DNA from 2 places in the Nonomuraea sp. NPDC003754 genome. Region 2 is predicted to be linked to the other one. Evidence: riboswitches for the same ligand, from Rfam matches in the RefSeq annotation. Region 2 holds a riboswitch; the other holds the start of a gene.
The links. A riboswitch is a leader RNA that binds a small molecule or an ion and turns the genes downstream of it on or off. The one in region 2 is predicted to bind glycine.

Region 1: another riboswitch for glycine. It lies ahead of gcvT (glycine cleavage system aminomethyltransferase GcvT); the one in region 2 lies ahead of gcvP (aminomethyl-transferring glycine dehydrogenase).

Annotation. Positions count from the first base shown of each region.
Region 1 is NZ_JBSGJX010000015.1:837-15,069, reverse strand. It holds gene ACWEVS_RS19920 (ABC transporter permease) at 1-1,170, opposite strand, end outside; gene ACWEVS_RS19915 (ABC transporter ATP-binding protein) at 1,167-1,916, opposite strand; gene ACWEVS_RS19910 (response regulator) at 1,997-2,695, opposite strand; gene ACWEVS_RS19905 (sensor histidine kinase) at 2,692-3,936, opposite strand; gene ACWEVS_RS19900 (hypothetical protein) at 4,018-4,632, shown strand; gene ACWEVS_RS19895 (hypothetical protein) at 4,637-5,191, opposite strand; gene ACWEVS_RS19890 (M28 family peptidase) at 5,355-8,474, opposite strand; gene ACWEVS_RS19885 (LysR family transcriptional regulator) at 8,570-9,520, opposite strand; gene ACWEVS_RS19880 (hypothetical protein) at 9,568-10,062, opposite strand; gene ACWEVS_RS19875 (DUF6286 domain-containing protein) at 10,062-10,670, opposite strand; gene ACWEVS_RS19870 (amino acid deaminase/aldolase) at 10,771-11,958, shown strand; gene ACWEVS_RS19865 (DUF3618 domain-containing protein) at 12,097-12,423, opposite strand; gene bcp (thioredoxin-dependent thiol peroxidase) at 12,520-12,993, shown strand; tRNA gene ACWEVS_RS19855 (tRNA-Leu) at 13,073-13,156, shown strand; glycine riboswitch at 13,206-13,303, shown strand; glycine riboswitch at 13,304-13,399, shown strand; gene gcvT (glycine cleavage system aminomethyltransferase GcvT) at 13,433-14,233, shown strand, end outside.
Region 2 is NZ_JBSGJX010000059.1:18,101-32,812, forward strand. It holds gene ACWEVS_RS41915 (RNA polymerase sigma factor) at 1-185, shown strand, start outside; gene ACWEVS_RS41920 (TIGR00266 family protein) at 498-1,184, shown strand; gene ACWEVS_RS41925 (hypothetical protein) at 1,221-1,499, opposite strand; gene ACWEVS_RS41930 (sigma-70 family RNA polymerase sigma factor) at 1,673-2,659, opposite strand; gene ACWEVS_RS41935 (SgcJ/EcaC family oxidoreductase) at 3,060-3,554, opposite strand; gene ACWEVS_RS41940 (hypothetical protein) at 3,836-4,141, shown strand; gene ACWEVS_RS41945 (P1 family peptidase) at 4,202-4,609, shown strand; gene ACWEVS_RS41950 (hypothetical protein) at 4,685-5,062, opposite strand; gene ACWEVS_RS41955 (TetR/AcrR family transcriptional regulator C-terminal domain-containing protein) at 5,247-5,807, shown strand; gene ACWEVS_RS41960 (DUF5999 family protein) at 6,046-6,243, shown strand; gene ACWEVS_RS41965 (alpha/beta hydrolase family protein) at 6,247-6,837, opposite strand; gene ACWEVS_RS41970 (hypothetical protein) at 7,050-7,889, opposite strand; gene gcvP (aminomethyl-transferring glycine dehydrogenase) at 8,067-10,907, opposite strand; glycine riboswitch at 11,055-11,146, opposite strand; gene ACWEVS_RS41980 (MerR family transcriptional regulator) at 11,181-11,801, opposite strand; gene ACWEVS_RS41985 (bifunctional nuclease family protein) at 11,995-12,465, opposite strand; gene ftsR (transcriptional regulator FtsR) at 12,662-13,288, opposite strand; gene ACWEVS_RS41995 (FHA domain-containing protein) at 13,312-13,815, opposite strand; gene ACWEVS_RS42000 (sugar phosphate nucleotidyltransferase) at 14,022-14,712, opposite strand, start outside.

The DNA of each region.
Region 1 (14,233 bases), on a different contig from region 2:
GACCACGCCCGCGCGGAAGGTCTGCTCCTCGCTCTGGCTGCGCAGCGCCGCGATCGGCGCGACGCCGGTGGCCGAGCGGGCCGGCAGCAGGGCCGCGCCCACGGTCACCACGAGGCCCACCGCGAGCCCGATGCCGATCGTCATGGGGGCCAGCGACGGGCCGAGCCCGGTGGGCAGCGGCGCGTCCAAACTGCGCAGCACGGCCATCGCGCCCGCGCCCAGGCCGTAGCCGACGGCCAGGCCGAGCACGGAGGAGACCAGGCCGACCGCCACCGACTCCAGCAGCACCGAGCCGAACACCTGGCCGCGCGTCGCGCCGATGCAGCGCAGCAGCGCCATCTCCCGCGTCCGCTGCGCGACCAGGATGTTGAAGGTGTTGTAGATGACCAGAGCGGCCACCATCATCGCGATCAGTCCGAAGATCAGCAGGCCGAGCTTGATGAACTCGATCTGCACGCCGTTGCGCTTCGCCATCGCCGCGGCCAGCTCGTAGCCGGTCGCGACCTCGTAGTCCTGGCCGACGGCCGCCGTGACGGCCTTCTTGAGCGCGGCGGGGTCGTCACCGGTCAGGTCGATCTCGCGAAAGCCCTTCTCGCCCGTCATGCGCTGGGCGGTCTCGGTGGTGAAGCCGATCGCGCCGGTGTAGCCGAGCTCCTGGTCCAGGCCGACGTCGAACAGGCCGACGAGCTTGAAGGACTGCTTGGCGCCCTTGCGGTCGAGCGCCGTGACCGTGTCGCCGACCTTGAACCCCTGCTTGCGCGCGGTGTTCTCGTCGACGACCGCCTGGTCGGCACCAGCGGGGGCGGTGCCGTCCGTGATCGTGGTCCGGTCGGTGACCGAGATCGCGGTGGTCGGCAGATCCCCGATCGTCTTGCCGTTCCTGCCCAGCAGCGGGGCGTTGCCGCGCACCTGGCCCTGGGCGTCGGTCACGCCGTCCAGGTCGCGCAGCCGGTCGAGGAGCGGCCCGGGGAGCGACTTCTCCGGCTTCGGCAGGACGGCGACCGCCACCTTCTCGGCGTCCGACGTCACCTTCTGCGCGAACCCGGCCTCGATGGTGTCGGTGAGAACGAACGTGCCCGCGATGAAGCCCACGCCCAGGGTGATCGCCAGCGAGGTGAGCAGCAGGCGCAGCCTGTGCGCCCGCAGGCTTGCGAGGGTCGTCTTGATCACTTGGCTTCCAGCCTCATCAGCGTGTCGAGAACCGACTGGGGCGTGGGCTCGGCCAGTTCGCTGACCAGCCGGCCGTCGCGCAGGAAGACGACACGGTCGGCGTAGGAGGCGGCGACGGGGTCGTGGGTGACCATCACGATGGTCTGGTTGAGCTCGCGGACACTGGTGCGCAGGAACGACAGCACCTCGGCGCCGCTGCGCGAGTCGAGGTTGCCCGTCGGCTCGTCGGCGAAGATCACCTGCGGTTTGCTGATCAGTGCCCTCGCGACGGCGACGCGCTGCTGCTGGCCGCCGGACAGCTCGGTCGGCCGGTGGCCGAGCCTGTCCTTCAGGCCGACGGTCTCGATGACCCGGTCGAACAGCACGGTGTCGGCCTGGCGTCCGGCGATCTCCAGCGGCAGCCGGATGTTCTCCTCGGCGGTCAGGGTCGGCAGCAGGTTGAACGCCTGGAAGATGAAGCCGATCCGGTCCCTGCGCAGCAGGGTGAGCTGCTTGTCGCCGAGCCCGGTCAGCTCGACGTCACCGATGTGGACGTGGCCGGCGGTGACCGTGTCGAGCCCGGCCAGGCAGTGCATCAACGTTGACTTGCCCGAGCCCGACGGGCCCATGATCGCGGTGAAGGCGCCGGTGGCGAAGGAGACGTCCACGCCGCGCAGCGCGTGGACCCGCGTGTCGCCCTCCCCGTAGGTCTTGGTCAGTCCGGTGGCCACCACGGCGGGCCGAAGAGATATCTGTGTCGCTGTCACGCACAAGACGCTATGGGCGGAACACCCGCATTCCCTGGGACCCGAGGAGGGACTTCCCGTCACACCTGAGATGACCCGTATCAGCCTTTCGGCCGATCCGGGATGCGCGGTGCGAGCCGGTCGGGGCTCCGCTCCGGCGACCGGTCGGACGGCACGATCAGCCCCGCCTCGTAGGCGTAGACCACCACCTGCGCCCGGTCGCGCACCCCCAGCTTGGCCAGCACCCTGCCCAGGTGCGTCTTCACCGTCGCCTCCGCCAGCGCCAGCCGCTCGGCGATCTCGGTGTTGGACAGGCCGCGCGCCACCAGCATCATGACCTCGTGCTCCCTGGCCGTCAGCAGGCTGCCGTCGGGCAGCCGCTCGGCGGTCAGCTGCCCGGCGAACCTGTCGAGCAGCCGGCGGGTGGCGCTGGGCGCCATCACCGCGTCGCCGTTGTGCACCGAGCGGATCGCGCTGACCAGGTCGGACGGTGGCACGTCCTTCAGCAGGAAGCCGGAGGCGCCCGCCTTGATCGCCGAGTAGGCGTACTCGTCCAGGTCGAACGTGGTCAGGATGAGCACCTTCGGGCCGTCGATCAGCCTGGTCGCCTCGACGCCGTCCATCCTCGGCATGCGCACGTCCATGAGGACGACGTCGACCTGGACCTCCTTCAGCAGCTCCAGCGCCGAGACGCCGTCGCCGGCCTCGGCCACCACCTCGATATCGGGCTGGGCGCCGAGCACCATCCGGAAACCGGCGCGCAGCAGCTCCTGGTCGTCGACCAGCATGACCCGGATCATGCGGCCACCGGCAGCCTGGCCAGCACCTCGAAGCCGCCGCCCGGCCGGGGGGCGGCCTGGACGGCTCCGCCGTACATGGAGACCCGCTCCCGCATGCCGAGCAGGCCGTGGCCGCCCACGCCGCGTGGAGCGGCGGCGCCCCTGCCGTTGTCGGTGATACGGACCACGAGTTCGCCCCTGCCGTACTCCATCTCCACCGTGGCCCTCGCGCCGGGTCCGCCGTGCTTGAGGGTGTTGGTCAGCGCCTCCTGGACCAGCCGGTAGATCGCCAGCTGCTCGCCCTCCGGCAGGTCCTGCGGGGTGCCGCTCACGCGCAGGTCCACCGGCAGGCCGGAGCCGCGCACCAGCTCCTCCAGCTGGGCCAGACCGGGCTGCGGGGTGTAGTCGGCGGCCTCGCCCGCCGGGTCGGCGGCGTTCTCGCGCAGCACGCCCACCAGGCGCCGCATCTCCGCCAGCGCCTCGCGACCGGTCTTTGAGATCGCGTGGACGGCCTGCCTGGCCTGCTCGGGATCGGTGTCGATGGCGTAGCTCGCCCCGTCGGCCTGCACGATGATCACGCTGACGTTGTGCGCGACCACGTCGTGCAGTTCCCTGGCGATCCTGGCCCGCTCGGCCGCCGCCGCCATCCTGGCCTGCTGGTCGCGTTCGCGTTCGGCCCGCTCGGCCCGCTCCTCCAGACCCTCCAGGTAGCGGCGGCGCGTGTTGGCGTAGATGCCGGTCAGCCAGATCATGACCACGAAGAACGAGCAGCTCAGGAACATGCCGAGGCTGACGGTGTCCCACTGGGACAGGGCCAGGAAGATGCCGAGCTCGGAGACCAGGCCCGCCGCCAGCGCCCACTTGAACGTGCAGTGGCTGGCCATGGCGTACATCGCGACCAGCACCGCGCTGTTGGCGGGGAAGGCGGGGACCTCGGTCAGCCACTGCGCGAAGCTGATCAGCGCGACGAGGGCGAACACGGTGCGGGGATGGCTGTTGCGCCAGAACAGCGGGACCACGAGCGTCGCCGTCAGGACCAGGTAACCCACCAGGTCGATCGGTGGACGGACCGTGGGCTGGGTGTAGGAGACCGCCAGGGCGGCGCACAGCGCGATGAGGGGGGTGACCCACAGGACGTCCGTGAGCATGCGGCGATGCTGCGACCAGGCTCGAATCTTGCCGAACACTCCATCACTGTACGTATCGCCACGGGGCCGCCCTTCCGCCTGGAGTCGGAGGCTGATGTACGACCCTGGTCGCATGCCGGATTTACGCGGTATTTATGGGGCATCCGGCATTGTCGTCGGTGGGAGCGCCCTCTGGGCGAGTAAAGGGAGATCGTGATGGCGGATCATGATCGCGCCGCAGGGCCGCGCGGTGAAGAGGAAGCACCGCGCGGCCCGGACCCCGAGAGCGCCCCACCACCCGCTTCCGGCGCGTCGCAGGAAGGACCACCGCCTCCGCCGCCATCACCGCCTCCGCCGTCCCCGCAGCCTCCACCGCGGGAGACCTTCGCCGGGTTCGTCCGGCAGAAGCACGCCCAGATCATCGGCGCCGGGCTCATCGGCCTGTTGGCCGGCGGCGTTCTCGGCGGCGCCGCAGTGGCGATCCTGTTCCGCGTCGCCGACCACGGCGACCGTCCCCGGACGGCCCGCTGGGAAGACCATGGCAGGCACCGCTTCGGCGGCCCCGAAGGGTACCGCTTCGGCGGGCCCGAAAGCTACCGGTTGGACGGCCCGGAAGGGCACCGCTTAGGCGGCCCCGAGGTGTATCGCTGGGGTGGCCCCGAAGGGTACCGGGGGGAGCCGCCCGCCGAGTGCTGGTCCACCCCGCGCGGCCGGACCTGCACCTACCCGTACGCCCGCCCGCCGCTGCCGTCGCCCATGCCGACCACCTCCGTCACCGTGGTGCCGCCGCCGACCGTTGTGCCCACGGTCAAGCCCACGCCTACCGGCTGACCGGCTACCCGCACGCCCCGAGCGGACGGCCCTTCGGGTCGAGGTCGACGCCGATGGGCGCGTCCTCGCCCGGGACGCGCGCCTCGACCCTGGTCGCCCCGACCCACCGGAGGTCCTCCCTCTCGAGATCGAGGTCGGGACAGGACAGCGACCACTCGCGGCTGAGCAGGCCGGCGTCCTCGCGGATGCTGAGCGTCATCGTGGTCTCGAAGATGCCGTGCTGCTCCCGCACGATCAGGATGAGCGGGCCCGGCCCCTTCACCGCGGCCACCTCGACGGAGTCGAAGATCGACCAGCGCAGCCCGTAGGCCGACCAGCCGAGCATCCCGGCGATCGTCGCGATCACGACGACTGCCCTGGCCCACGGCGTCGGCCTGACCAGCTCGCGCACGCCCAGCCCGCCGAGGACCAGGGCGGTCAGGCCGAACAGCAGCGGGTGGTCGAGCGTGTCGTTGAGCAGGACCAGCTCGGTGGTGACGGTCCTGGTGACGACGACCGTGGCGGCCAGGACGAAGGCGGGGGCCAGGTACAGGAGCGCCAGGAGGGGCCTTCGGGGCATATGGGGGATTATGCCGGTTCTTCTGCTGGAGTACGCGGGATGGGCGGGCGGTCACCGGCTACCCCGGTGGCCGCCCGCCCGCTTGCCGTACAGCCACCGGCTACCCCGGTCGCCGTCGGCCCGCTTGCCGTACGGACGCGCTCGCCTTACGGAGAGGAACGGATCAGACGGGCTGCCAGAGAGCCGGCACGTTGGGCGGCTCCCAGCCCGGCAGCGAGGTGTGGGCGATCCGGCAGCGGTACCGGACGCCCTGGTAGCTGACCACGTCACCCACCGCGTACGGCGTCCACGCCGCCCACGTGGTCTCCCCGCCGCCGCCGACCGTCAGCGTGAAGCGGGCCGAGTGGTCGGCGGCGGTGCCGTCGGCGTTGATGGTGATCGGGTACGCCCCCGGCGCCGTACCCGAGGCCGTGGCGATCGTCACCGTCGCCGTCTGGCCCGAGGTGATCGTCCGCGGGTCGACGGTGACGGTGACCCCGCTGGGCACGTCGGCCGCCGACAGCGTGACGCTCTGCGGATTGCCCGAGGTGACCTGGGTGGACAGCGTGGCCGTGGCCGTCTGCCCCGGCTGCACGGTGGCCGACGACGGGTTCAGCGTCACCGTGTAGTCGTCGGCCGCGCCGCCGCCGACGGCCAGCTTCCACAGCACGTAGGCCGCGGCGTCGGCGTTGCGGTCGAGCGCCGTGGTGCTGACGTTGGCCGGGTAGGTGTCGCACGCGGAGTGGTAGCAGCGGTCGAACGCCTGCCCGGCGGTGCCGCCCCACTTGGCCGCCTGGGCCGTCGTCTTGACCGCCTCGGCGCCGGTGAAGACCCCGCCGACCCTGACGCCCGCGTCCTTGAACGGGGCGTGGTCGCTGCGCCCGTCGCCCGCGGTCTCGATCTCGGTCTGGACGCCGATGCCCGCGTAGTAGTCGTTGAACAGCCGCTGCAGCTGCGCGTCGTCGTCGTAGACGAAGTAGCCCGGATTGGGCGAGCCGGTCATGTCGAAGTTCAGGTAGGCCTCGATGCCGGACACGCCGCTGGTCTGCACGTAGTACTGCGAGCCGCGCAGCCCCAGCTCCTCGGCGCCCCACCAGGCGAAGCGCACGTGCTTGGTCAGGGTGGGGTTACGGCCGGCCAGCGTGAGGGCCAGCTCCAGCAGCGAGGAGGAGCCGGTGCCGTTGTCGTTGACGCCGGGCCCCGCGGAGACGCTGTCGAGGTGGCTGCCCAGCATGACCACCTGGCCGGCCGGGCCGCCGGGCCAGTCGGCGATCAGGTTCTGGTGGGTCCTGCCGCCGTAGGTGAAGTTCTGCACCTGGGTGGCGTATCCGGCCGCGTCGAGCTTGCCCCTGATGTAGGTGAGCGCCGAGGTGTAGCCGGTGCTCGGCGAGGGGCGCGGGCCGATGCTCTGCAGCTGGCTCAGGTGCGCGGTGAGGTTGGCCACCGGGATGTCGGGCGTGCCGGGGCCGGGCGGTGAGCCGACGGTCAGCGTGAAGGCCGCCTGCCGGTCGACGTCCGTGCCGTCGGCCAGGACGGTGACGGGGTGGGCGCCGACCGGGGTGCCCGACGAGGTGGACAGGGTCAGCGTGGAGGTCTGCCCCGCCGTGATGGTGGCGGGCGAGAAGGCCGCCGTCACGCCGGACGGCAGCGTGCCGGTGCCCAGGGTGATCGACTGGGCGGTGCCGATCGCGGTCGTCCGCACGGTCGTGGTCGCCTGCTGGCCCGGCTGGACCGTGCGCGAGGCGGGGTCGAGCGCCACGGTGAAGTCGCTGCCCTGCTGGCAGGCCGGCTCGCCCGCCTGCGCCGGCACGCTGACGCCGGACCAGGCCTCCTTGACGACGTTGAACTCCACACAGCTGCCCGGGTACAGGGTCTTGGCCGCGTTGAGCGTGGCGACGCGGGCCTTGGCGTGGGTCCACGGGAGCGTCTTGGTGTTCAGCGCGCTCATGAAGATCTCACCGGCCTTGCGGATGCCGATACCGGTGATCGCCGGGCCGTTGTCGCACCGCGAGCTGGCCGGCTTGCCCTGCGGGTTGGTGCCCTCCGCCACCAGGTAGAACCAGTGGTTCTGCGGCCCCGCGCCCGCGTGCACCTCGGGGGCGGGCAGCCGGAAGCAGTTGGGGTCGCCGAGCGCCGACGGGTTGTACATGTTGCGGATCGGCCCCGAGCCGCTCAGGTTGACCTCCTCGCCCACCAGGTAGTCGGGCGGGTCGAGGGTGGCGGGCTCGTTGACGTAGTGCTCGGTCAGCGCGCCGAAGATGTCGCCGGTCGACTCGTTCAGGCCGCCGGTCTCGTTGCCGCTGCCGGGGCCGCCGGGGGTGGTGTGGAAGATGCCGTGGCCGTACTCGTGGCCGACCACGTCCATCGCGGTGAGCTGCTGCGTGCCCGCGGAGTTGCGGCCGAAGCTGGTGTAGGAGCCCGTCCAGTAGGCGTTGACCTCGGCCAGGCCGACTCGCGCGGGGAAGCCGCCGCCGCGGCCGTCGATGCCGTCGCGGCTGAGCCAGTCGCGCAGCATGTCCCATTCCTTCTGGACCGCGAACAGCGTGTCGACGCACGCGGTCTCCAGGTTGGTGCCGGTGCCGTTGCCCCAGGTGTCGTCGGTGCCGGTGTAGGCCTGGCCGTTCTGGCCGCCGCACTGGAGGCCGCGCCGGGTCGGGTCGACCATCGAGTACGACGGCGAGGTGGCGATCTGGACGGGGTTGCCGTTGTAGTAGCTGTTGCCGGTGCCGGCGCGCACCTCGTCCCACTCGTCGACGATCTGGCCGGTCGACGCGTCGACGTAGACGTGCAGCTTGCTGGGCGCCTTGGCGGTCCTCCCCTCGACGACCACCTCCCAGGCCAGCCGGGGCCGCTCGCCGGCGGCGTGGATCGCGAGGGTGGGGGTGCCGACGCCGGAGACTGTGGGCACCCGCTTGCGGGCGGCGAGCGCGGCCTGCTCGGCGGTCACGGTGGGGGTGGCGGGAGCGGCCGCTTCGGCGCGCTGGCCCGTGGTCACCTGGTGGACGACCTGGCCCGACTCGTCGGTGACGATGACGACGTCGCCGCCGTAGACGGGCAGGCCCGCGTGCGTGCGGGCGTAGGTCAGGTACTGCTGTCCGCGCACGCCGCCGACCGAGGAGACGAGCGCGAACTCGTCGTCGGCGGTGGCGAACAGGGCCTCGGAATGGGCCAGGAGGGCGCTCTGGGCGGCCGACGCGGCGGTGCGGCGTTCGGCGGGGGTGGGCGGGTCCGCCGCCGCGGTCGTGGTCACGACCAGTGCCAGCGCGAGCATGGCGGCAGCACCCAGCCGGAGGGTGGGTTTCACTCTCGTGCTCCTTGGGGGTGTCGGGCGAGGAGTCGTCCCAAGTTGACCGCGAGAGCAAAAGGCTTAGTAAGCCAACATTTTCCTATAATTTGACGTTATATGCGGCCGTGGCGCTTCAACCAGGCCTGATACGCGGGCGCCCGCCGGGCCTCGCTCCAGTACGTCTTGGTCACCGTCTGCACCAGATCGCCGGCCAGTGCCGCCAGCGGGCCCTTCTCGTGCCACCCCAGCAGGTGGCGGAAGCGCAGCGGGGCACCGCGCAGCGGCCTGATCACGATGCCGTCCCTGGCGGGCGCGGTGGCCTGGAACAGCCCGACGCACCTGCCCTCGCCGATCAGGTCGAGCGCCACCTCCAGGTTCACCGCGAAGGTGACGCGCTGCGTGAAGCCGTGCTCGGCGCAGGTCGCCGCCATGTGCTCGCGCGGCCCCGACTCCAGCAGCGCCGGCTGCGCCCAGTCCTCCTGCGCGAGGTCGCCCAGCTCCACCTCCTCCGCGCCCGCGAGAGGATGCCGGGAGGACAGGCCGACGAACAGCGGCTCGGTGGCGATCACCGCGTAGCGGGTCCCCCGAGGCGGGACGAGCTCGTGTCCCGGGTAGTCGTCGAGCGTGGCCAGCTCGATCCGCTCGCTCTCGAGCAGCCCGGGCAGCGGGTCCAGGGTGGCCTCGGTGCGCAGGCTGATCTCCGCCCCCGGAAGCAGCCCGTCCAGGCTGCGCGCCAGGTAGATGGCCAGCCGGGTCGGGGCGCACCCCACCCTGATGCGCAGCGGGCCGCCCGGCGGCGAGGCGTAGCGGGCGGCGTCACGCTGGAGCTCGTCGAAGGCCGGGAGCAGGGACCGTGACCGCGTCAGCAACCACTCGCCCCGCGGGGTCGGCCGGACGCCGTCGTGCGAGCGGTCGAACAGCGGCCCGCCCACCATCCGCTCGATCCTGCGCAGCTGGGCGGCGATGCCGGGTTGCGACATGCCCATGGTCGCGGCGGCCTTCGAGATGCTTCCCGTGTCCGCGATGGCGCACAGCACCCTCAGGTGACGAACCTCAAGGTCCACACCGCGAGCTTAAAAGTAAAGAAGCTTTCCAGTAAGACCCAATCGGGTCAGCGGCGGACGTGGACGCGGACGATCGCGCCCATGTCGTCGACGCCCACGTCGCGGCGCACCCTGCCGACGACCTCGCGGTTCAGCTTGGTCACCACGGCGCCCACGTCGGCGAGGGCGGGGCAGGTCACCGCGATCCGCAGCCGGTCCTGGCCCACGACCCGCACCGCCGTACGGCTGATGCCGTCCACGTCCTTCAGGCCCACGCACAGCAGCGCCGTCCCCGTGCCCGAGCGGTTGCCGAGCCTGCCCCAGCCGAGCGCGATGAGCAGCCACCGCAAGGCCAGCAGGGCGGCGAAGACCAGCACGAGCGCGAGCAGCCACGAGACCCACGCATGCGCGGTGACGTAGCCGGCGACGTCGTCCTCCAGGACCCTGGCGTTCCTGCGGGTCCCCAGCTCGCCACCACCCCGCAGGTAGGCGTAGCCGCCCAGGCCGAGCAGGACACCGCCGACGACACCGAGCCCGATCCTGTTGCCGCCGTACTGCCGCATCACAGCCCCTTCCGGCGCAGCCGCACCACGACCTCGCCCGCGCACATCGCGCCGAGCCCGTTCAGCCGCTCGCCGACGGCGGCCCCGGTCCTGCGCAGCATCTCGCCCGTGCGCTCGGCGTCGGAGACGACCGTGACCTCGATCTGCCGGCGGCGGAGCCGTACCCGCACGCTGCGCACCCCGTCGACGTCCTCGGCGACGGCCCTGAGCGTCCTGCGCAGGCCCGACCTGGTGATGCCCATGACGATCCGCGGGTCGGCGGTCTCCAGCGGCACCAGCCTGGACCGGCCCGGCACCAGGGCGAGCCCCAGCAGCACCAGGCCGGTACCGGCCACGCCGACCGCGCCCAGCATCAGCTCCGGGTCCGACCACGCGGTGCGGGCGGCCAGGGCGAGCACCTGGTCGACAGGCAGCAGGCCGAGCCCGCCGCCCAACAGCCCGGCGAGGACCTCGGCGGCGAGCAGCGTCAGCCCGGTCGACGTCGTGAAGGCCACCGCGACACCGGCGGGGGTTCGTGCCGGTCTGAGCACCCTGGACGCCCTGCGGCGGGGCGTCTCGTGCTCGCTCGGAGCGGCTCCACCAGGCAGGCGGTCCTGGAGTGTTGTCATCACACCGACAGAGGTACAGGGGGCCGCCGCGCCACAAAGCCCTTCCCCGCCGCCGGTTTGCCGGATCTTTGCCGGCGAACATCGGTATTACCCTGCTTCTATGGACGACCGCCAGCGCTACGACAGGGCCACCGCCGCGTTCGAGCCGCCCTTCGCCATCCTCGATCTGGAGGCGTTGCGGGCCAACGCGGCGGGCCTGGTCCGCAGAGCCGGCGGCAAGCCGATCAGGGTGGCGAGCAAGTCGGTCCGCTCGCGCCCCGTCCTCGAACGCATCCTCGCCATGGACGGCTTCAGCGGCGTCATGGCCTTCACCCTGCCCGAGGCGCTGTGGCTGGTCGAGCAGGGGTTCAGCGACGTGCTGGTCGCCTATCCCACCGCCGACAGGACGGCGCTGGCGGCGCTGGCCGCCACCGAGCGGGCCGTGCGGGAGATCACGCTCATGGTCGACTCCGCCGAGCACCTCGACTTCATCGAGTCAGCGGTGCCGGCAGGCGGCCCGGTCCTGCGGCTCTGCCTCGACATCGACGCCGGATACGTCGCCCTCGGCGGGCGCTTCCGCGCCGGCGCCCTGCGCTCCCCGGTCCGCGAACCCGCCCACGCCGCCGACCTGGCCGCCGAGATCGCCAAGCGGCCGGCCTTCCGCCTGGTCGGCCTCATGGCCTACGAGGCGCAGATCGCGGGCGTCGGCGACGACCCGCCCGGCAACGCGGCCTTCGCCCGCGCCATCAGGCTGATGCAGGCCCGCTCGGCCCGCGAGCTGATCGTACGGCGCGGCCGCATCGTCAACGCCGTCAGGCAGGTCGCCGACCTCGAGTTCGTCAACGGCGGCGGCACCGGCAGCGTCGACCGCACGGTCAGGGAGAAGGCCGTCACCGAGTGCGCGGCCGGCTCGGGCTTCTTCCACCCCAGGCTCTTCGACTTCTACCGGGGCTTCAGCGGCCGTCCCGCCGCGCTGTTCGCCCTTCCGGTCGTCCGGCGTCCAGGGCTCGGCGTGGTGACCGTGCTCGGCGGCGGCTACCTGGCCTCAGGGGCGCCGGGGCCGTCGCGGCTGCCCCAGCCGTACCTGCCGCCGGGGCTGCGCTACTCCTCCGACGAGGGTGCGGGCGAGGTGCAGACCCCGCTGCTCGGCCAGCCCGCCGAGGACCTGCGCGTCGGCGACAGGGTGTGGTTCCGCCACGCCAAGTCGGGCGAGCTGTGCGAGCGGTTCGCGAGCCTGCTGCTGGTCGAGGGTGACAAGGTCGTCGAGGAGGTCCCGACCTACCGGGGTGAGGGCAGGACCTTCCTCTGACCCGCCCCCCTCCGGCTCGGCGTCCGCGAGGCTCGGCGTCCGCGAGGCTCGGCCGCGAGGCTCGGCGTCCGCGAGGGTGTGTGGCGCCCGTCCGTCGGCCCCTCGCGGGGCGCCCGGCGGGCCGGTGACGCCTGCCCGTCAGCGCCTGCGGCGCCGGCGCCACAGGACGATCGCCGCGCCCACGACCAGCACCGCGCCCACGGCGATCAGCGCCGAGCCGACGGGCCGCTCGTCCTCCCACAGGTCCCCGGCGTCGTCGTCGTAGCGCACCGGCCGCGGCGTCACCCCCACGAGATCGCCGACCGACGCCACGAAGTGCTCGGCCCTCGACTTGACCTCGTCCATGCTGCGCTGGGCCACCCGCTTGGGGCTCACCCGGTCGGCGATGGCGTCAACGGTCCGCGCGAGCTCGGCGCGCGTCCGGGTGATCCTGCGCTCCAGCTCTTCAGGGTCGGTCTCGGCCATGGCTCTCCTTTCTCAGGGTGATCAGTCTGTCAGGTCGCGCCGCCGTACCGCACGGCGGGCGAAACGTGTCCCTTCGATTGGGGTTAGGTTGAGCCCGTGACCGAAACCAAGCTCCAGCCAGGAGACGCCGCTCCTGACTTCACGCTTCCCGCGGCCGACGGCGGCGCCGTCTCTCTCGACGCCTACCGCGGCAAGCGCGTCATCCTGTACTTCTACCCCGCCGCCATGACGCCCGGATGCACCAAGCAGGCGTGCGACTTCCGCGACAACCTCGGTCAGCTGACCGACGAGGGTTTCGTCGTTCTCGGCGTCTCCAAGGACAAGACCGACAAGCTGGTGAAGTTCGTCGAGCGCGACGCGCTGACCTTCCCGCTGCTGTCCGACGTCGACCTGGAGATCCACAAGGCCTACGGCGCGTACGGCGCCAAGAAGCTGTACGGCAAGGAGGTCGTCGGCGTGATCCGCTCGACCTTCGTCATCGGCCCCGACGGGAAGATCGAGCAGGCGCTCTACAACGTGAAGGCGACGGGCCACGTGGCCGGTCTGAAGAAGAAGCTCGGCCTGGCCTGAGGTTTGCGATCAAGTCCGCGGGCTTGATCGCAAACGAGTATCTCGGCCCCGGCCCGGGCGCTAAGCTGATGGCGGTTGCGCGGGCGTGGCGAAATCGGCATACGCGGCAGGTTTAGGTCCTGTTGGTGGTGACACTGTGGGGGTTCGAGTCCCCCCGCCCGCACCTTTCCCTTGATGGCCGGATCCGTACTAGTCTTGCCTACGGACACCGATGAACCCACGCGGGAGAGCGTCCTGGCACCCGGCCAGGACCCCTGAAGGAGCAAGCACTCCCCGCGAACCTCTCAAGGCAAAGGACCGCGCGGGCAAGGTGACCTCTGGAAAGCAGGCCTGCGGGGCCTCGCCGAAGGTGAAAGTCCGGCAAAACCGGGTGAAGCTCTCAGGCACCGATGACAGAGGGGGAGGATCCTGGCATCCAACCCATCCTGAGGTGCGAACAATGTCCCGACCGACACCGCTACGAGACGTACACGAGAGCCTCGGCGCGACGCTGACCGACTTCGCCGGCTGGTTGATGCCGCTGCGCTACGGGAGCGAGTCCGCCGAGCACAAGGCCGTACGCGAGCGGGCCGGGCTGTTCGACCTGTCCCACATGGGGGAGATCTTCGTGACCGGCCCGCAGGCCGGCGAGGCGCTCGACTACGCGCTGGTCGGCCACCTGTCCGTGCTCGCGCCCGGCCGCGCCCGCTACACGATGATCGTCAACGAGCAGGGCGGGGTCCTCGACGACCTCATCGTCTACCGCCTGGCCGACGACGAGTACATGGTCGTCGCCAACGCCTCCAACTACCCCATGGTCGCCGAGCGCCTCACCGAGCGCGCCGAGGGCTTCGACGCGGTCGTCGACGACCGCTCCGACCAGTACGCGCTCATCGCGATCCAGGGCCCGCGCGCCCAGGAGATCCTCGCCACGCTCACCGACGCCGACCTCGCGGGCCTGAAGTACTACGCCGGCCTGCCCGGCACGGTCGCCGGCGCCGAGGCGCTCATCGCCCGCACCGGCTACACCGGCGAGGACGGCTTCGAACTCTTCGTCGCCAACGCCGACGCCGTCGCGCTGTGGCACGCGCTGGCCAAGGCGGGCGAGCCGTACGAGATCATGCCCGCCGGCCTGTCCAGCCGTGACACGCTCCGCCTCGAGGCCGGCATGCCGCTGTACGGCAACGAGCTCGGCGTCTCGCTCACGCCCTTCGACGCCGGCCTCGGCCGCGTGGTGAAGTTCGACAAGCCCGGCGACTTC
Region 2 (14,712 bases):
CGCCGCGCGAGGCGCGCATCATGGCGCTGCGCTTCGGCCTGGTGGACGGCAAGCCGCACACCCTGGACGAGATCGGCAAGCACCTGGGCCTCACCCGCGAGCGGATCCGCCAGCTGGAGAAGGAGTCCCTGTCCAAGCTGCGCCACCCGAGCAACACCCGGCCCCTGCTCGACTGGGCCAGCTGACCCCCACCACGAGCGAACGCCTGGCACTACCCGTGAGGTGCCGGGCGTTCCCTTTTTCCCGGACGCCCGTACCGCCCCCGCCGGTCTGGACCTGAGGCGAACCGGATGAGAGCCCGTGACCTGCCGATCGTCCTGGACGGTCGGCCCGGCCGCTGGAACGCGATCACCGACGTGCCGGGCGTCGAGGTGGGCTATGTCACGTGGTTTCGGTCTGGACGTTCGGGGATGAGTCCGGCGCTCGCCGGCGCGATGACGATGTCTTGTATATAGATCGTCAACGCGCTCATTAGGCGGCCACACCAGATTGACGGCATGCAGATCGATATCAGATTCCCTGGATCATTCGCCGTCGCCCGCTGCCATCTCGCCAGCGGCGAAACCATTCGTGTCGAGTCCGGCGCCATGCTCATGACGAGCAAGGGCGTCGAGCTCGAAGCCAAAGTCGAAGGCGGCCTCCTGCGCGGCCTGGCGCGCTCCGCCTTCGGCGGCGAGTCGCTGTTCGTCACCCGCTACATCGCGCCGCCCGGCGGCGGCTGGGTCGATGTGGCCCACCACCTACCCGGCGACACCATGGCCGTCCCCGTCCGGCCCGACGTCGCCCTCATGCTGACCCGAGGGTCCTGGCTCGCCTCGACAGACCAGGTCGAGATCAAGACCAAGTGGGGTGGCATGTCCAACCTGATCGGCGGCGAGGGCGGCTTCCTCATCCGCGCCGAGGGCTCGGGGCAGGTGATCCTCGGCTGCTACGGAGCGCTTCAGGCCGTCGAACTGGCCACTGGAGAGTCGGTGATCGTCGACTCCGGGCACGTCGTGGCCTATGAGGAGACGGTGCGGAGCGATCTGCGCCGTGCCGTCGAGGGCAAGACGATCCAGTCGCTCAAGTCGGGCGAGGGGCTGGTCTTCGAGTTCACCGGGCCCGGACGCGTCTACACCCAGACCAGGAATCCCACCGAGCTGACCAACTGGCTGACGGCCGTGCTGCCGTTCAGCCGCGACTGAGCAGGCCGGCGGTGCCACACCGGGAAGCCCTGGTGCTCACCGGCGGAAACCGGCCACAGCGTCGGCAGCGGCCTCCACACGCCATACGGCGGGCGTCACCTGCGCCCGTACGTCCGCCAGGCACTGCAGCAGCTCGGCGTCGCGGCCGGACTCGAGCGCCCGCCCGATCCGGTTGAGCTCGACGCGGGCTCGCATCTGCCCGCGGGCGACGGGAACGGGCACCAGACGCTCCTCAGCAACCGCCACCGCCGTCTCGGCGACGTAGGCGATGACGCTCAGACCGGAGCGGTTGGCGGCGATCCTGATCGCCGCCAACTCGAAGTCATCGAAGCGCAGCGGGCCGACGCGATGCGGCGCGGCTGCGTTTGGCGGGTCCGTCGTCGTGCCATCGCCGGTCTTCCCCTCGGGCCCTCGTCAGCGCTTGATCGTCAAGCCGGTCAAGCGCGCCGAGCGGCCGCGCCGGATAAGACAGACTTATGGCTGTAGTACTAGGCCTCGGCGATGGGCAGTCCCTGATCGTCGAGCTCGGCCGGGAGGCCGAACGTCGCGTAGACGTTGGGGTCCTGGAAGACCGAGTTCCGGGTGATGCCCTCGTCGGTGACGGTGAAGATCTGGAGCGTGTGCAGGTTGTACCCGTCGCCGACGCGCTGATAGGCGGCGAATCCGGGCTGGCCGCCGTTGGCGGCGACCTCCTTGAGGAGCCAGTCCTTCCCGGCCGCCCCGAAGACCCATTCCATGAACAGGCCGTAGTTGCTGCGGCCGGAGAACCAGTTGAGCATCGGCGGCATCTCCATGATCACGTCCTCGGTGAGCAGCCGCTTGAGGCCCTCGACGTCGGCCAGCTCGAATGCCTTCATGTAGCGTTCGACCCAGGCGCGCTGCTCGGCCGCGGACGGCTCGCTAACCCGTTCCTGCCGGACCCCGATCTCCTTGACGCGGGTACGCGCCCGCTGCAGGGAACTGTTCACCGACACGACGGTGGTGCCGAGGATTTCCGCCGTTTCGGCCGCGGAGAAGCTGAGCACGTCACGCAGGATCAGCGAACCGCGCTGACGCGCCGACAGGTGCTGGAGGGCGGCGGCGAACGCCAAGCGCAGGCTGCTGCGGTCGATCACGGCCCCAGCCGGGTCGCCAGCGTCCAGCAGCGAGTCCGGCAAGGGCTGGAGCCAGGCGGCGTGCTCTCCCTGGACGAACGGCCCGAGCGGATCCGACGCGGCCACCAGCCCCGACGGCAGCGGTCGGCGGCCGTGGACCTCCAGGGCGGTCAGGCAGGCGTTGGTTGCGATCCGGTAGAGCCAGGTGCGCAGTGAGCTGCGGGTATCGTCGTACTGCTCCCGCGCCCGCCACGCCCTCAGGTACGTGTCCTGGACCAAGTCCTCCGCGTCGTGAGCCGAGCCGAGCATCCGGTAGCAGTACGCCAGCAGCTCCCTCCGGAACGGTTCGATCCGACGATCGAAGCCTTCCTTCCCCGTCATCACGCCACGCTCCATTCCCACTGCCGCCACAGCCACCGTACCTGGCGGCTGCGGTGACAATCCGCGATGGGCGGATAGGTCACCCCGCGCGGTCATCAACGACCTGGCCATGGCGTACATCCCAAATTTCGGATAATTAGTGCTGTTCCTGAACGTCGCTCGTAGATACGGGCGTCGGTACGAAAGTCACGCCAAGGGGCCTGGGAACAGGTCCTTGGCGTGACTTTTCGTTCGGATGCGTCTCGCGCCGGGTTGCATGTGGTGCAAGGTCCGAGGCGCCCATGCGAGGGCATCTGGCCCTCGGGGAGTGAAGTTCCTACAGATCAGAGCGATGCAGGGCTTTTCGGTCCGATATTCGTCATGGCCCTGCACACGGTCACCGCTGGTTACAGGGAAGGGTTCACTGCGCAGGCGCCAGCACCGGGCTGTTGTGATAGGCGGCGATCAGCCACTGGCCGTCCCGCTTCTCGAAGACCCAGGTGCAGTTCACCTTACGCACGTCGTCTGGGACCTCGGTCTCGCCGGGGAACAGGATGGCGGATTCGCTGATGACGATCGCGCCGTCCCTACCGACGAACCGGATGCTGAGCTGCTTGTTGTAGGTCGAGCTGCCCTTGAGCGGCCCATCGAAGGCCAGGGCCATGCTCTGACGGATCACGTCACGGCTGTCTCGGAGCGAGCCGGTCATGATGGCGGTCGCGTCCGCGGTGTAGTTGGCGACCATGCCGTCGGCGTCGCCGGCCTCCCACGCCTTGTAGGAGTCAACCAGTACGGCCTGGATGGCGGCCTCGTCTGCCGCACGACTGTTCGACATCGGATTCTCCCTTGTGATCGATTCGCCCGAGGTGGTCCGGCGAGCTCGTGAGTACATACCGGCGGCGGGGTCGGAACTCATCGCGGCGGATGAAAATCCGTCTCTACGTCTTCGAGTGCGGCCTGGCGGCCGCCGTTCCGCCGGGCGTGCGGCCTCTTCGAGCCGGCCCCGGCGAGGCGTGGTCGAGGGCAGCATCCCCGCTGATCAGGGGGATGTTCCGGCGCGGCACGCGGTACCCGAGTGGGCGGTGACGGCCCGACCCCGCCGAGGGCTGCGCCTTCTCCGCCGCCCCCACCGAGATCCGCATCGGCTACGCCCGCGTCTCGACCAAAGGCCAGAAGCTGGAACGGCAAATCGACGCGCTGGCCGGCTATGGCTGCCGCCGCTTCTTCACCGACACCAAATCTGGCAAGAACGCCCAGCGGCCCGAACTGCCGGCCGTGGCCGCGCGTCCGCAGGCGGGGCAGACGCCGCGGTCCTGCATCGGGTTGGGGCGGATGCTCTCCTGGTGGGGTCGGGCGGCCGGCATCTGCACCAGCCAGGCGCGTTCGCGCTCGGCGTCCGGGTCGGCGCCGGCGTCGCTGGGGCGTTCGACGGCTGGGCGGGGGGCCGGCAGCTCGGCGGCGATGGCGCGGGCGCTGCGGGCGCGGGCCGGCCAGCGGCGCTGAGAAGCGATCTCCCCGCTCGCTGAGCGCCCCGTCGACCACCTGGCGGGCGTCGACGACCCGATGGGCACGACCGACTGGTTCGCGCCTCCGGGCGCCGGGTCGATGATCGCGGTCGTGGCGACCGACGCGCCGCTGCTGCCGGGCCAGTGCAAGGCGCCGGCCCGCAGGGTGCCGATGGGCCTGGCCAGGACGGGCACGACGGGCAGCCACGTCTCCGGCGACATCTTGCTGGCCTTCTCCACGGCCAACGCGGGCGCGCTGACGAGCGGCTTCGTCACCGAGGAGGACTACCAGAACCTGCGGTTCGTGCCGTGGGGGCGGATGGACCCGTTCTGCGCAGCGGTCATGGAGGCGGTGGAGGAGGCCGTGCTGAACGCCCTGACGGCGGCACGGGAGATGACCGGCAGGAACGGGCACCGCTCCCCCGCGCTGCCCGTCGACCGGGTCGTCGGGCCGGTCACGGCCTGAGCCGTCCGGGGCACCGGCGGCTCAGGCGGGCAGCGGGAAGCGGGAAGCGGGAGCAGCGGGCCGGAATCGGCGGGCTCAGCGCGCGGCGGGGACCGGGCGGGGCAGGCGCGGGATGCCGGTCAGCCTGTTCTCCTCGCGCAGCGTGCGCAGCTGCTCGACCTCGAAGGTCCAGCGCGCGCCGTCGGGGGTCGCCTTGGCCTTGCGCCGGGCGATGCGGTCGTCGTAGGCCTTCACGCCGAACATGGCGCGCTGACCGGCCTCGGCGGCGCGCAGGGCGTCGGTGAGCGCCTTGTCGAGCAGCAGCCCCGCCGCGTGCAGCTCGACCTCGGGCGCCGCGGCCGTGCGCAGCTCGTGGACGACGGCCTCGGCCTGCCTGGCCTTCTCGATCAGGGCGGGGAAGCTCTTGGAGATCTCCTGGTCGGCGTGGAAGCGCACCTCGGCCTCACGGCTCACACGCGGACGGAAAAACGCCATCGGACAGCTCCCTTTCAGTCGTTACGAGCGGTAGCGTACGCGGTTCCGGCCCCGAACAGCCACTCGGGTGGGCCGTCGCCGTCCCTCTGGCCACAGGCCGGGCGGCACGCCGGGGTGCGGCGGACGCGTGACCGCCTTTACAAAGTATGGCAAGATGATCTCCATGCCGGCCAAGCGACCACCCGTGCCCCTGTCCCGCGAGCGCATCATCGACGCGGCCCTGCACATCGCCGACGGCCAGGGCCTGCGCAGGCTGACCATGCGCAGGCTCGGCGACGCCCTCCAGGTGGAGGCCATGGCCATCTACCATCACCTGCCGCGGGGCAAGGAGGCGCTGATGGACGCGCTGGCCGAGCACGTGACCGCCATCCAGGTCGATCCGGCCCCCAGCTGGCAGGAGACGGCCAGGCAGTGGTGCAGGGCGCAGCGGGCGGCGCTCAGGGAGCACCCGGGCGTGCTCGCGCTGGCCCTGACCAAACCCCCCAAAGGGGCTACGGCGATCGCCATCGTGGAGCAGGTCGAGCAGCTGACGGAGGCGGGGCTGACCGACGCCGCCGAGGCCGTCCGCACGATGCGCGCCTTCGTGTTCGGCAGCGTCGCGGTGGAGGTGCAGCAGTCGGGATGGGCCGACCCGGAACGCGACACCTGGGTGCGCCACGACGAGCGCGCCGACGCCGACTTCGAGCGCGGCCTGGAGGCCATGCTGCGCGGTCTGGCCGCGTAACAGAGGGTTTACCGGCCCGTCAGCGTGTCGAAGCCGGCCCGTTATCGTAGGTGAGGCACGCTGTGTCGTAGGTCACATGGTCTGAACCACCCGGGGATCCTCCTTGAATCGTCCTAACGGGCTATGTCGGAAAGTGTGACGCACGCCGCACACTTGGCGCAGAATACGAAACAGCCCGAGCCGCTCCCCCGCCGCTTCCAGCGAGGGAGCCCAGTCAAGAGATATCGGAGGCACGCCGATGTGCCCGCACGACCCGGCCTGTCCGTCTGCTGAGGCGCCCGACCGCGAGGCCGCACGCACCCTCGCGTCGCATCCCGAGCAGGGATGGAGCCTTCTGTGCAACGGTGTGGTCCTCTTCGAGGACACCGGGGAGCTCCTGCCCAGCGGCGACGTCATCGCCCCGCACCGGCCGCTGCCGCTGGTCGGCGCCGCCTGACGGTCAGTACCGCGCCGCGAGCCAGTCGGCGACCACCTCGCCGACCTTCGCGGGATCCTTCTTGAGGTCGTGCCCTTCGCCCGGCAGCACAACCAGACGTGCGGCGTCGGCGGCGTCGGGCACCCCGAAGGGGTCCCTGTCCCCGTTCACCACCAGCACGTCGACCCCCGCACCGCGCAGCTCGTCGGCGCGGGAGCGTTCCGGCTTCCCCGGCGGATGCAGGGGGAAGGCCAGCGCCACCACGGCGTCCGCGCCCGCCGCCTTCGCCGTACGGCACGCGACCCTGGCACCGTTGCTCCTGCCGCCCTGCACGAGCGGAAGCCCCGGATAGCGCCCGGCCAGCTCCGTGATGACGGCCAGCCACGCCTCGTCCTGCCGCGCGGGCGAGCCCGGCGCCCTGGCACCGGCCCGCCTGAAGGGCTGGGTCACCCTGGCCACCGTGGCCCCCCTGTCCATGGCGGCGTCCCGTACGGCCAGCAGGTCCGGCGCGTCCACGCCGCCGGCCGAGCCATGAGTGAGCACCAGCAGGAACCTGGGCCGTTCCGCCTCGTCGACGTCGACCAGTGCCGCCCCCCGCGGCGTCGTGATCTCCACCCTCCAACGGTAGCCGCAGGGGTGCCCCCCGCCTCGCACCGGCCCACGCCCGGCGCCCGCGCCCGCAACCACACGAGGTGCCCGGCGCCCGCGCCCCGCCATGCCTCGCCGCCCGGTGCCCGGTGCCCCGCGCCCACGCCGCCACCCACGCCCCGTGCCCGGTGAACCCGGCGCCCCCGTGCGCGCCCACGCCCGGCGCTTGGGGGCCGTGCTCACGCGCCGGGGCTGAGCGCGTCCCTGTCGAAGCGGAGCCTCACCTGCGCGGCCAGTTCCTCGTCGGCGTGCGACAGGCCGTACTGCCAGACCTCGTCGGCGGCCTCGCCCCTCCCGCGCAGGGGCAGGGTGCGGGCGAGCAGCTCGATCGCCAGCGCGCTCGTCTCCGCCTCGTGCCCCACCTCCTGCCCGGCTTCCTGCCCCGCCTCGACGGCGCCGGCGAACTCCGCGCACGCCAGCTCGAGATGGGCGATGCCGAGCAACACCCGCAGCCGCGCCTCGTGGGCGCCTTCGGCCAGCGGCAGGGCCTCGACCAGCACCGTGGCGGCCTCGCCCGGTTCTCCGGTGTCCAGCAGCAGTTCGGCGAGCTCCTGGGCGGCGCGGGGGCTCAGCTCGGGGTCGCCGACGGCGATGGCCGCCCGCAGCTCGCGTTCGGCCTCCTCCTCGCCGACGGCCAGGTGGGCCAGCGCCAGGTGCGCCAGCGGCAGGTAGGCGGCCGCCCCCATGCCGATCACGGCCTGCCATGCTCCTCTGGCCTGCTCGGCGTTCCCCTCGCGTTCGAAGCCGCGCGCGAGGTGGCAGGCGGCCTGGGCCGCGTACTCGGGGTGGCCGGTGGCCAGCGCGGCCCGCGCCGCCGCCCTGGCACCCGCGACGTCGCCCCGCTCCTCCAGCACCACGGCCAGACCCACGGCCGCCTGGGCCCGGTCGCGTCCATCGGGGTCGGCGGCCAGCTCGGCGAAGATCGCCGCCGCGCCCTCGAGGTCGCCGCTCTCGGCGAGGCGGCGGGCCCGGTCGAGCGGGCCGGTGGTCAGCGGGGTGTCGAGCTCGGGGGACGTCAACAAGGCTCCTTGGAGACCGGTGGGGATCAACCGATGACGATCAACGTCGAGCCTAACGATTTCCGGCCGCCGCGTCGCCCGACATGACCATCCTGTGCACGGGTGTTGGCTACGTCCCCACCTGAGAAGCCGAACGGGCGGCCCCCCTCGCAGGGGAGGCCGCCCGTTCGGGTCCGCTCAGTCCTCGTACGCCGACAGGGGCGGGCAGGCGCAGACCAGGTTGCGGTCGCCGTAGGCCTGGTCGATCCTGCGGACGGGCGAGAAGTACTTCCCGTCGCGCAGCCCCTGGACGGGGTAGGCGGCCTCGGTCCTGGTGTACGGGTGTGGCCACTCGTCGGCCACCAGCGACTCGGCGGTGTGCGGGGCGTTGCGCAGCGGGTTGTCGGTCTTGTCGTAGGTGCCGTCGGCCACCTTGGCGATCTCGCCGCGGATGGCGGCCATCGCCTCGACGAACCTGTCGAGCTCGGCCAGGTCCTCGCTCTCGGTCGGCTCGATCATCAGCGTGCCGGCGACGGGGAAGGACATCGTCGGGGCGTGGAAGCCGTAGTCGATGAGGCGCTTGGCCACGTCGTCGACCGTGACGCCGGTCTCCTTGGTGATCTGGCGCAGGTCGATGATGCACTCGTGGGCGACCAGGCCGCCGCGTCCGGTGTAGAGGACGGGGTAGTGCGGGGCCAGGCGGCGGGCGAGGTAGTTGGCCGACAGGATGGCCTGCTCGGTCGCGGCCTTGAGGCCCTCGCCGCCCATCAGCCTGACGTAGGCCCACGAGATCGGCAGGATGCCGGCCGAGCCGTACGGCGCGGCCGAGACCGGGCCGACCGGCGAGCCGTCGCGCAGCGGGTGGCCCGGCAGGTAGGCAGCCAGGTGACCGCGCACGGCCACCGGACCGACGCCGGGGCCGCCGCCGCCGTGCGGGATGCAGAAGGTCTTGTGCAGGTTGAGGTGGGAGACGTCGGCGCCGAACTCGCCCGGCTTGGCCAGGCCGACGAGGGCGTTGAGGTTGGCCCCGTCGACGTAGACCTGGCCGCCGGCGGCGTGGACCTTGGCGCAGACCTCGGTGATCGTCTCCTCGTAGACGCCGTGCGTGGACGGGTAGGTCACCATGATCGCGGCCAGCGACTCGGCGTGCTTGTCGATCTTGGCCTCGAGGTCGGCCAGGTCGACGTTGCCGTTGTCGTCGCAGGCCACGACCACCACGCGCATGCCCGCCATGACCGCGCTGGCGGCGTTGGTGCCGTGCGCGGAGGAGGGGATGAGGCAGACGTCGCGGTGAGCGTCGCCGTTGGCGCGGTGGTAGGCGCGGATGGCCAGCAGCCCGGCGAACTCGCCCTGCGAGCCGGCGTTCGGCTGGATGGAGACGGCGTCGTAGCCGGTCACCTCGGCCAGCCAGGCCTCCAGCGTCTCGACCAGCTCGACGTAGCCGCCGGCCTGGGAGAGCGGCGCGTAGGGGTGGATGCCCGCGAACTCGGGCCAGGTGATCGGCTCCATCTCGGTGGTGGCGTTGAGCTTCATCGTGCAGGAGCCGAGCGGGATCATCGACCGGTCGAGGGCGATGTCCTTGTCCTGGAGCCGGCGCAGGTAGCGCAGCATCGAGGTCTCGGAGTGGTGGCTGTGGAAGACCGGGTGGGTGAGGTAGTCGCTCTCCCTGGACAGGCCCTCGGGCAGGGCGTCCTCGGCGGCCAGGTCGGTCAGCGAGACGCTCACGCCGAAGGCGGCGGCGACCTGCTCCAGGTGGGCCAGGGTGGTCTTCTCGTCGCAGGCGACCGAGACGTGGTCGGCGTCGGCCTGCCAGAGGTTGACGCCGCGCTCGGCGGCCGCGGCGACCACCTGGGCCGCCTTGCCGGGCACGCGGGCCAGCACGGTGTCGAAGAAACCGTCGTGGACGATCTCGACACGGCCGGCGCGCAGGGCCGCGGCGAGCGTGACGGCCATGCGGTGGGTGCGCTGGGCGATGCGGCGCAGCCCCTCGGGGCCGTGGTAGACGGCGTACATACCGGCGATGACGGCCAGCAGCACCTGGGCGGTGCAGATGTTGCTGGTGGCCTTCTCGCGGCGGATGTGCTGCTCGCGGGTCTGCAGGGCCAGGCGGTAGGCGGGGTCGCCGTCGGCGTCCACCGACACGCCGACGAGCCGGCCCGGCATCTGGCGCTGCAGGCCCTCGCGGACCGACATGTAGGCGGCGTGCGGGCCGCCGAAGCCGAACGGCACGCCGAAGCGCTGCGAGGAGCCGATGGCGATGTCGGCGCCGAGCTCGCCGGGGGCCGCGACCAGCGTCAGCGACAGCAGGTCGGCCGCGGCCACGACCAGCGCGCCGCCCGCGTGGGCGGCCTCGGCCAGGGCGCGGAAGTCGCGCAGGCGGCCGGAGGCGCCCGGGTACTGCACGAGCACGCCGAAGCACTCGGGCAGCTCACCGTCGAGGGAGTCGACGACCAGCTCGATGCCCAGCGGCTCGGCCCGGGTGGCCAGCACGGCCTTGGTCTGGGGCAGCGCGTCGGCGTCGACGACGAAGACGTTGCTCTTGGACCTGCCCGCGCGGCGCGCCAGCGTCATCGCCTCGGCGGCGGCGGTGGCCTCGTCCAGCAGGGAGGCACCGGCCACGTCGAGACCGGTCAGGTCGGAGACGACGGTCTGGAAGTTGAGCAGCGCCTCCAGGCGGCCCTGGGAGATCTCCGGCTGGTAGGGCGTGTAGGCGGTGTACCAGCCCGGGTTCTCCAGCAGGTTGCGCCTGATCACCGCGGGGGTGACGGTGTCGTAGTAGCCCAGGCCGATCATGGAGGTGAGCACCTGGTTGCGGCCGGCCAGCGCCCGCAGTTCGGCGATCACTTCGCTCTCGCCCGCCGCGACGGGCAGCTTCAGCTGGTCCTTGGCCCTGATGGCCTCGGGTACGGCCACCGCTACCAGGTCGGCGACCGACTCGAAGCCGACCGCCTCCAGCATCTTGGCCTGCTCGCCGTCCGAGGGACCGATGTGGCGGGTCGCGAACGGCGGCGCAGCGAGGTCGCTGAGGGGCTCGGTCATGGAAACTGCCTCCCAAGGCTGGTGGAGAGCACGGGCGTCTGCCGGGTCTCCCCCTCTGTCATCAACCTGAGAGGTTCGCCCGCGGGGTCGCGGGCTTGCACCGTCGGTGAGACGCGCCTGGCGGGCGTGCCTGCTTTCCAGAGTGGCCTCGTCCGAGCGGTACTGGGTGCCTGAGAGATTCCGGGGAGGGTTGCTCCTTCGGCGCCCCGGTGGCCCGGGGACTCTCCCGCTCGGGGTCGTCGGCTCCAGCCCTAGGCTACCAGTGTCCGGGAATCAGCCCATTCGCCGGGCTCTGCGGCGCTGGGCGAGTTCGTCAGTGGGATGGTCGGCCGGGACGGTGTCCTCGACCGCCGCTCGTTCCCCCGGCAGCTCCGCGAGCGATCCCTCGACTTCGCGCCAGACCCTGCCGAGCGCGATACCGAACACTCCCTGACCGCCTTGCAGCAGGTCGATGACCTCGTCGGCCGAGGTGCACTCGTAGACGCTGACGCCGTCGCTCATGAGCGTGATCCTGCTCAGGTCGCCGACGCCCCGATCTCTCAGGTGCTGTACGGCGGTGCGGATCTGCTGGAGCGACACGCCGGTGTCGAGCAGCCGCTTGACGACCTTGAGCACCAGGATGTCGCGGAAGCTGTAGAGCCGCTGCGAGCCGGATCCGTGCGCGGCTCTTATCGTCGGCTCGACCAGGCCCGTGCGCGCCCAGTAGTCCAGTTGCCTGTAGGTGATGCCGGCCGCCGCGCAGGCCGTGGGGCCGCGATAGCCGATGTCGGCAGGCAGCGTCGTGGGCTGCTCGTCGAAGAGCAGGCCCTGCTCACCGGCACGCTGGCGCGCGGTTTCGCGCCGCACCGGATCTTCCTGGCCGGCCGTCTTTCCCTCGCCGCTGCTGACCGCCACGCGGACCTCCGGCTTTCTCTCATCCCGTGGTCTGATCTGGGGGTTCGTAAATGACAACCACAGGTTTCACTTGCACCGTAGGACCGTGACCATCCGCAGTCAACGATCCGGCTCGGCGCGTCGCGAAGCGTAAATGCAGTGAAATGCGTACCCCAGGTGGCGACCAAGGGCACGAGCCTTCACGAAGGGAGTCCTACCCCGCGCGTCCGAAGTCCTCGGGCGTGATGGTGTCAAGGAACTCCCTGAACTTCTCCACCTCATCCTCCTGGTCATCGGGGATGATCACTCCGGCCTCCTGCACGACCTCCTCGCTGGCGAAGATCCGCGCACCGGTGCGCAGCGCGAGGGCGATGGAGTCGGAGGGGCGCGCGCTGACCTCCACGCCGTTGGAGAAGACCAGATCGGCGAAGAAGATCCCGTCACGCAGAGCGACGATGTTGACCGCACGCAGGCCGACGCCCAACGCGCTCAGCACGTCCCTGAACAGGTCGTGGGTCAAGGGCCTGGGCGGCGGTTCCTCCGCCTGGGCGAGCGCGATGGCCGTGGCTTCGGTCATTCCTATCCAGATCGGGAGAAACCTCTCACCCTGCGCCTCCTTGAGCAGAACGATCGGCTGATTTGTGGGCATTTCAACGCGAACGCCCACTACCTCCATCTGCAACACGGGCTGCTCCGAATTCACGATCCATGGGCCGCATCTACCGCACTTCAACGTAACACCCACTGGGTAGGTAATATCCCCTGCCCCCGAGGCTTCCCGCCAACCTACCGGGCTCCCGGGCCGCCTCGGCGGGCGCCCGCATCCCCGACGGCAGCGGGCGAGCGGAATTTCCGGTTTTTTCGGGATGCCGCCCTGCGGGTCAGCCGCCCAGGGCCGAGCGGACGGCGGTGCGCAACAGAGCGGCGTGCAGCTCGAGCAACTGGCCGGACAGCTGCCTGGCCGTCTCGTCGGCCTCGCCGATGGCGCCCGGAGCGCGCCGCTTGAGGATGGGGGCGACGGCCTGCTCCACCAGACCGGCCTCGCGCTCGGCGGCGGCCCTGACCGCGCGCAGGTGCCGGGCGTGCAGGCCGTACCGGGCCAGGGCGCCGACGCTGCGCGCCACCTTGACCGCGTCCTCGTCGTAGCGCCGGGCGACCGGCGCGAGCAGGCCGTAGTCCTCCAGCTCGGTGAGGGTCTCGTCGTCGAGCCCGCTGGCCTCCAGCAGCTCGGCGCGGCTGAACCGGACCTCCTTGGTCTCGGGCAGCGCCCTGGGACGGCCGAGCTCGTCGGCCATCCGGTCCTTGATGACCCGCAGCGGCAGGTAGTGGTCGCGCTGCTCGGTGAGGATGAAGCGCAGCTGCTCCACGTGCATGTAGGTGAACTTGCGATAGCCCGAGGGGCTGCGCTCGGGCTCGATCAGCCCCTCGCTCTCCAGGAAACGGATCTTGGAGACGGTGACGTCGGGGAACTCGCCCTGCAGCAGGGCGAGCACCTCCCCGATGCTCATGTGCGAACGCGCCGCCTGGGAGCTCATGCGCCCCGCGTGAGGAAGACGAGGCGGAACTTGCCGATCTGCACCTCGTCGCCGCTGTGGAGGGGCACCTCCTCGATGCGCTCCCTGTTGACGTAGGTGCCGTTGAGGCTGCCGACGTCGCGGACGGTGAAGGCGCCGCCGGGATGGCGGTAGAACTCCACGTGACGCCGCGAGACCGTGATGTCGTCGAGGAAGATGTCGCTCTCGGGATGCCGGCCCGTCGTGGTCAGGTCGCGGTCGAGCCGGAAGCGGCTGCCGGCGTTGGGACCACGGGTGACCACCAGCAGCGCCGCGCCGGGCGGCAGCTGCTCGACGGCGGCCCGCTCGGCCAGCAGGGCGTCGGCCGTCTCCGCCTCATACGCCTCGATTCCCGCGACGGAGATCGTCGAGGTGGTGTCCCCTGAGACCTCGTGTCTGGTCAGCGGCGACCCACACCGGGAGCAGAAGCGGGCATCCTCGGGGTTGGCATGACCGCACTGCGTACAGTAGACGTACGGCATCGATCGGCTCGGCCTCCTACCGCGAGAACGCGGCGACGGTTGATCAGGGCGCCCCACGCCTCTCGCTTAGTTCACGTTTGCGAATGCCGCAACTTACGCTGATCACGAGCAAAGGTCAAGGCGAGACGCCGCACGACGGGTTCGGACGGTGACAAAGTTACCGCCGAGCCGCCCTCAAGGTCCATGCCGCCGCGCCAGTTGTGTTGTCACGTTCCCGCCGCCTGCTCGACGACGCGCGCCCATCTGTCGAGAAATGCCTCCGCTGTGTCGAAATCATGCGCCTCGGCCCACAGGTCGGTGGCGGGTTCGCTGGCGGCGGGCAGGATCAGCGCCCAGCGCCCGTCGTCGCCGACCACCCGCACGCCGTCGGTGGTGTCGATGTCGAAACCCTCGGCGGCCTCGATGACCGAGCGCATCACCGCCCCCTTGGTGGCCCACGGCGTCGGGACGGTCCGCTTGAGCAGCTTGGCCTCGGGGATGCGCGCGTCGATCTGGCTGAGCGTCAGGCGGGTGCGGGCCACCAGGCCGAGCAGGCGCAGGAAGGCCGCCAGGCCGTCCACCGTGGCCCCGAACTCCGGCACGATGAAACCGCCCCTGCCGTCCCCCGCGAAGATCATGTACGGCTTGGCGGCGGCGGAGGTGAGCGCGTCGAGCGAGGTCGAGGTCCACTCGACCTGGACGCCGTGGAAGCGGCACACCTGCTCGGCCACCCTGGTCGTGGTGACGGGCAGCGCCACCCTGCCGCGGCGGCGCTCGGCGGCGACCAGGTCGAGCACCACCAGCAGCGCGCGCTCCTCGCTGATGAGCTGGCCCATCTCGTCGACCAGGGCGATGCGCTCGCCGACCGGGTCGAAGCGGACGCCGAAGGCGGCCCGGGAGGAGCCGACGAGCTCCGAC